Linked DNA regions of Shumkonia mesophila. The protein of the gene in region 1 interacts with the protein of each later gene in a pairwise test. Links are inferred from orthologs where the notes say so. Each region holds a gene or a part of one and is shown on either strand. Other genes may lie near its edges. The genes, in order: ODR01_RS20950 and lepA.

What was found.
Region 2: the proteins of ODR01_RS20950 (region 1) and lepA interact in binary tests that used the Escherichia coli proteins (3 or more experiments, as listed by UniProt). The link is inferred for Shumkonia mesophila from one-to-one orthologs.

What each region holds. Positions count from the first base shown.
Region 1 is NZ_JAOTID010000016.1:16,399-19,460, reverse strand. The notes cover bases 44-2,791. They hold ODR01_RS20950 (zinc transporter ZntB), read left to right. Parts: upstream 44-804; coding sequence 805-1,779; downstream 1,780-2,791. Other genes in these bases: ODR01_RS20945 (mechanosensitive ion channel domain-containing protein), read left to right, coding at 1,857-2,791; ODR01_RS20955 (ammonium transporter), read left to right, coding at 44-519. Outside these bases: more of ODR01_RS20955, read left to right, coding at 1-43; more of ODR01_RS20945, read left to right, coding at 2,792-3,062. UniProt on the Escherichia coli protein: Zinc transporter. Acts as a Zn(2+):proton symporter, which likely mediates zinc ion uptake. Purified ZntB reconstituted in liposomes also binds and transports Cd(2+), Ni(2+) and Co(2+).
Region 2 is NZ_JAOTID010000001.1:328,394-331,669, reverse strand. The notes cover bases 169-3,130. They hold lepA (translation elongation factor 4), read right to left. Parts: upstream 2,570-3,130; coding sequence 767-2,569; downstream 169-766. Other genes in these bases: ODR01_RS01415 (FeoC-like transcriptional regulator), read right to left, coding at 2,964-3,130; ODR01_RS01420 (PGPGW domain-containing protein), read right to left, coding at 2,602-2,913; ODR01_RS01430 (hypothetical protein), read left to right, coding at 333-770; ubiT (ubiquinone anaerobic biosynthesis accessory factor UbiT), read right to left, coding at 169-242. In the rest of the region: more of ubiT, read right to left, coding at 1-168; more of ODR01_RS01415, read right to left, coding at 3,131-3,203; Fe(2+) transporter permease subunit FeoB, read right to left, coding at 3,208-3,276. UniProt on the Escherichia coli protein: Required for accurate and efficient protein synthesis under certain stress conditions. May act as a fidelity factor of the translation reaction, by catalyzing a one-codon backward translocation of tRNAs on improperly translocated ribosomes.

The DNA.
Region 1 (3,062 bases):
GCGGTCACCCAGATCGCCACCGCGGCGGCCGCGCTCTCCTGGATGCTGATCGAATGGCTGGTGCGCAAGAAGCCCAGCGTGCTCGGCATCATCTCGGGCGCGGTGGCCGGCCTTGTCGCCATCACCCCGGCCTCGGGCTTCGTCGCTCCGATGGGCGCGCTGATCATCGGCATCATCGCCGGCATCGCCTGCTTCTGGGGCGCCACGTCGCTCAAGCACATGGCCGGCTATGACGACTCGCTCGACGCCTTCGGCGTGCATGGCGTGGGCGGCGTCGTCGGCGCCCTTCTGACCGGCGTCTTCGCCGCCGAGGCCATCGGCGGCACGGCGGGCCTGCTGGAGGGCAACTCGGCCCAGCTCATCACCCAGATCGAGGGTATCGTCGCCACCATCGTCTATACGGCCGTCGTCTCCTTCATCCTGCTCAAGGTCATCGACGTGGTGATCGGGCTTCGGGTGACCAAGGAGGTCGAGGTCGAGGGTCTCGACATCAACCTCCACGGCGAGGTCGTGCGTTAGGCCGGCAACGGCCGGGGGGAGCGGGGGAGCCTCCTGCCCCCACTCCCCCACCTTCTTTTCGGTCGAAACCTTCGGTTTCGCTCAAGTCCCTGACTGCTTCGCCCTTGGGGGTGCCTGCCGGCACCCCCATTTTTCATCATTTCGGGGGCACCATTAATTTCGGGGACACCATACTTAATTCAGGTGAATTAAATATGGTGTCCCCGAAATTATGGCGGACGCCCGGGCCGAAAAACGCTATGCTTCGAGCGGGCTCACCCGCAAGCCGACGAAGGAGGCCGCGACATGACCGATGGTGACGGCTTGGTGCGCGCATACCTGCTGAACGGCGCCGGCGGCGGCCGGCCGCTCGACTGGCCGGCGGTGCGCCGATGGGCTCCGGACGAGGGCTTCCTGTGGGTCCACCTGGACCGCGCCGTCGAACCGGCACGCCGGTGGCTGGAGGCCGAAAGCGGGTTGAGCCGGCTGGCCTGCGAGGCGCTGCTGGCCGAGGACACGCGGCCGCGCAGCGCCGAGTTCGAGGATGGCCTGATCGTCATCCTGAGGGGTGTCAACCTCAATCCCGGCGCCGATCCCGAAGACATGGTGTCGATCCGCCTGTGGATCGACCGCCAGCGCGTCATCAGCGTGCGGCTGCGCCAGCTGATGGCGGTAAGCGACCTCTGCGCGGGTCTGGATGCGGCCAAGGGACCCCGGGGGCCGGCCGATTTCCTGGTCGACCTGGCGGCCCGTCTGGTCGAGCGCATGGGCCCGGTGATCGACGACTTCGAGGACGAGGCCGACGCCGTCGAGAACGCCGTGCTGACCAGCGTCGGCTACGAACTGCGTGGCCGGCTGGCCGATCTGCGCCGGCGGGTCATCGCGCTGCGCCGCTACATCGCGCCGCAGCGCGACGTCATGGCGCGCCTGGTGGCCGAACGCGTGCCCTGGCTCGACGACCTGCACCGCATGCGTCTGCGCGAGACCGCCGATCGCATCACCCGCTACGTCGAAGACCTCGATGCGGTCCGAGACCGCGCCGCCGTCACCCAGGACGAACTGTCGAGCCGCCTGGGCGAGCAAATGAACCGCAACATGTACGTGCTGGCCATCGTCGCCGGCGTGTTCCTGCCGCTCGGCCTGCTGACCGGCCTGCTTGGCATCAACGTCGGCGGCATTCCCGGGGCCGACACCTCCTGGGCGTTCGCCGCCGTGGCGATCGGCATTGGCGTCCTAGGCGCGATCGAGTTGTGGGCCTTGAAGCGCTTCGGGTGGATCTAGCTCCCGACTGTGGAACGATGTGACAGATTGGCCGTTTGTCGGTACGCTGATGACGCGCCAGACTTGCGAGGATGACCATGAGACAACCGAGACGCCGGCTGTTGGGGATCGTGGCGGGCGCCGTGGCGGCGCTGACCATGTGGCTGGCGGTGGCGGCGCCGGGCGCGCTGGCCGCCGAGCCGGCGGCGCCGGCCCCGGTGACCGTCGAGGACCTGGAGGCGCTGGCGGCGGCGATCAAGGACGACGCCAAGCGCGAGGAACTGCTGACCCAGATCCGGGCGCTGATCGAGGTGGCCCGGGAAGCGCCGCCGGACGAGGTCGAAACCCTGGGGCCCCGCCTGGTGTCCACGCTGTCGGCCACGGCCGGCGAGATCAGCCGCCAGGTGGTGGCGCTCGCCAACCGGCTGAGCAACCTGCCGTTGCTGTCCGCCTGGTTCGAGCGCCAGGTCAGCGACCCGGCCATCCGTTCGCTGTGGCTGTTCGCGCTCCTCAAGCTGGCCGCGGTGATCGCCGTCGGCTGGCTGGCCGAGCGCCTTGCCGTCGCCCTCTTGACCCGGCCGCGCCGGGGGGTGGACGGCCGCGAGGCGGCGAACTTGGTGGTCCGCCTGCCGCTGCTGCTGGTCCGCACCGTCATGGAGGTCGTGCCCATCGCCGCCTTCGCGGTTGCCGCCTACGCGCTGCTGCCGTTGCTCAACCCGGCCCGCCAGACCCAGGTGATGGTCGTCACCTTCCTTTCCGCCTACGTGCTGATCCGGGTGCTGACCGTCCTCGTGCGCATGCTCCTGGTGCCGCCGGGGCCGTCGCTCCGGCTGCTGTCGATGGGGCCGGAGACGGCGACCTATCTGTTCATCTGGTCGCGCCGCCTGATCGCCACCGGGGTGGTCGGCTATTACGCCGCCGAGGCGGCGCTGCTGTTCGGCCTGCCCTTGGCCGCGCACGCCGGGCTGCTCCGGGTGGTTGGCCTGCTGATCGCCGCCATGGTCGTCGTTTTCCTGTTGCAGAACCGCGGCGCCGTCGCCGAGCGCATCCGCGGCCGCCCGGTCGTCGGCCAGCCGCTGACCGCCGCCTACCGCCTGCGCCGCCGCCTGGCCGACGTCTGGCACGTGCTGGCCATCGTCTACGTCATCGGCGTCTTCGCGGTGTGGGCGCTGGCCATCGAGGGCGGCTTCGAATACCTCTTCCGCGCCACCGTGGCCTCCGCCCTCATCCTGGTTGCCGCCAAGGCCCTGGCGATGGCGCTCCGGCGCGGCATCGAGCGCGGCTTCGCGGTCGGCGACGACGTG
Region 2 (3,276 bases), on another replicon or contig:
AGGCGCGGCCGTTCGGGGTCGGTCTCCAGCAGGAAGACGAAGGGCAGGTCGATGGGATCGATCAAAAAGCTCGGCGCGCCGACGCCTTTCAAGCGGTCGAACAGGCCGGGATGGCGCCGCCTTACGATGCGCACGGCCAGCGCCAGCGCGGGCTGCAAGGCCATCGGCGGCAGCGGTCGCGCAGCCAGGCCGGCCAGCAGGACGGGCGAGAAGGGCGGGGTCAGGCGGCGGGATCGGTCCATGCTCCAGCTATACCCCATCGCCCCCGACCGGGGCAACCGCGGGGCGACTTTGCTTTGGCGCGGGCGCGGTGGTTGCGGCTAAGATGGCGCATGCGCGCGCTCTTTCCGTTCGGCTGGCTGTTCCTGGTGGCCGCCCTGCTGGGCGCCGCCGCCGAAACGGCGGCCCGCCTGGGACCGCACGGGGCCGGCCTCGTGCTCACGGCCTACGACGTGTGGTATGCGCTGGCCCCGGGCAACCTGGTGGTGACCAAGATCCGGCTCGAGGCTCTGCTGGGGCCGTGGGCGTGGGACCCGCTGACGACGAGCGTTCTGGCGTTGCCTTTGTGGGCGCTGTTCGGCCTTCCCGGCGGGCTGATGCTGTGGTTCGGCCGGCCTCGTCGCGGGCAGCCCGATGCCACCCGCCAGCAGGAGGAGGACGCCCTTTTCCTCTACGATTCCCTGGCCGAGCAGGCCGAGGCCGAGGAGAAGGAGTTCCAGGCTTTCCGGGACCGGCTGGCGGCCGAGCGGGAGGAAGAGGCCAAGCCCTAGTTGTCGCCGCTTTTCAGCACCGCCAGGAAGGCGGACTGCGGGATCTCGACCTTGCCGAACTGGCGCATGCGCTTCTTGCCGGCCTTCTGCTTTTCCAGAAGCTTGCGCTTGCGGGTGATGTCGCCGCCGTAGCATTTGGCGGTGACGTCCTTGCGCAGCGGGCTGACGGTGGACCTGGCGATGACATTGCGCCCGATGGCGGCCTGAATGGCGATCTTGAACAGCTGGCGGGGGATGAGGTCGCGCAGGCGCTCGCAGATGGCCCGTCCGCGTTGCTCGGCATAGGCGGCGTGGCAGATGAAGGAGAGCGCGTCGACCGGCTCGCCGTTGACCAGGATCGAGACCTTTTCCAGCTTGCCTTCAAGGTAGCCGTCCATCTCGTAGTCGAAGCTGGCGTAGCCGCGCGATACCGACTTCAGGCGGTCGTAGAAATCGATCACCACCTCGTTCAGCGGCAGCCGGTAGACGGCCATCGCCCGGTTGCCGACGTAGGTGAGCTCGACCTGCACGCCGCGCCGCTCGGTACACAGTTGCAGGACCGCCCCCAGATAAGTGTCGGGCACCAGGATGGTGGCCTTGATCCACGGCTCCTCCATGTGGTCGATGCGCACCGGATCGGGCATGTCGACCGGATTGTGGAGGAGGACCAGCGAGCCGTCGGTCATGTGGATGCGATAGACGACGGAGGGCGAGGTGGCGATGAGGTCGAGGTCGAACTCGCGCTCCAGGCGCTCCTGGATGATCTCCAGGTGCAGCAGCCCCAGGAAGCCGCAGCGGAAGCCGAAGCCCAGTCCGGCCGAGGTCTCGGGCTCGAAATGGAAGCTGGCGTCGTTGAGGTGCAGCTTGTCCAGCGACATGCGCAGGTCTTCGAATTGTGCCGCATCCACCGGAAACAGGCCGCAGAACACCACCGGAATCGATGGCCTGAAACCGGGCAGCGCGTGGGCGGTGGGGCGGCGGTCCTCGGTGATGGTATCGCCGACCCGGGTGTCGGCCACTGTCTTGATCGAGGCGGTGAAATAGCCGACCTCGCCGGGGCCCAGTTGATCGACGGTCTTCGCCTTGGGGGTGAAGACGCCCACCTGTTCCAGTTGATAGACGGTGCCGGCCGCCATCATGCGGATCTTCATGCCGCGCTTGAGCACGCCATCATAGATGCGCACCAGGATCATGACGCCGAGATAGGGGTCGTACCAGGAATCGACCAGCAGCGCCTTGAGCGGGGCGGCATCGTCGCCCTTCGGGGCCGGCAGCCGCTTGACGATGGCTTCCAGCACGTCGGGCACGCCCAGGCCGGTCTTGGCCGAAATCATCAGGGCGTCGGAAGCGTCCAGGCCGATGACGTTGGCGATCTGGTCCTTGACCTGCTCGGGCTCGGCCGCCGGCAGGTCGATCTTGTTGAGGACGGGAACGATCTCGTGGTTGTTGTCGATGGCCATGTAGACGTTGGCCAGCGTCTGGGCCTCCACCCCCTGGGTGGCGTCGACCACCAGCAGCGATCCCTCGCAGGCGGCGAGGCTGCGGCTGACCTCGTAGGAGAAGTCGACGTGGCCGGGGGTATCGATGAGGTTGAGCTCGTAGATCTCGCCGCTTTTCGCGGTGTATTCCAGGCGCACCGTCTGCGCCTTGATGGTGATGCCGCGTTCGCGCTCGATGTCCATGGAATCGAGCACCTGCTCGCGCATCTCGCGCGCCGTCAGGCCGCCGCACAACTGGATCAGGCGATCGGCCAGGGTCGATTTCCCATGGTCGATATGGGCGATGATGGCAAAGGTGCGGATGTGCGCAAGATCGGTCATGGCCGCGCTTTTATCAGGTTGCCCGCCGTCTGTCATGACCCGGATGAAGGGGGGCGATCGCCGGGCCCGGTTTTGCGGCCGGCGAAGCCGAAGCGCCGTCCCTTTTCGCGCATCCACGCCCGCGCCCGCGCCTCGGCGGTGCGGAAGGCCGGGTATCGCGCGCCGACGCGCATCCTCATCAAGCGCATACGGGGCGAGGCCAGCGACAGCAGGGCGAGGCCGACGAACAGGAACAGGAAGCCCTGCAAAAAGGGGAGAAACAGCCCGGCGACGCCGAGAACGACGAACAGCCAGCCACCGATGAGGAGCGCCCAGCGGCGCCATTCAGGCGAACGCAAACCCATGGGATGTGAAGATGGCGGGGGTCGCCCGCCGGCGCAAGGGGCCGGGGCCTTCAGCCGTGGCCGGCCGATGGCGCCGCTGCCCATTCGTAGATTTCGTCGCAGCGGGTATGGCAGGCGGTGCAGCCGTCGCAATGGCCCTCGGGCGGGCGCAGCCGGACGGTGCCCTTGCCAACCCACACGTCGAGCATGCCGCGAAGCACCTCGGCGTCGGCCTCGAAATGGCGGGCCATGGCCGGCAGCGAGGCCTGCCCGTGGTCGCGCAGATAGGCCTTGAGGTCGGAAAGGATCATCGCCTCACCCCGCTTCGTTACCCAGCGCGCGGTGGCGTCTGGAAACTTGGCCGCCCACCCGCATCGCGGCGAC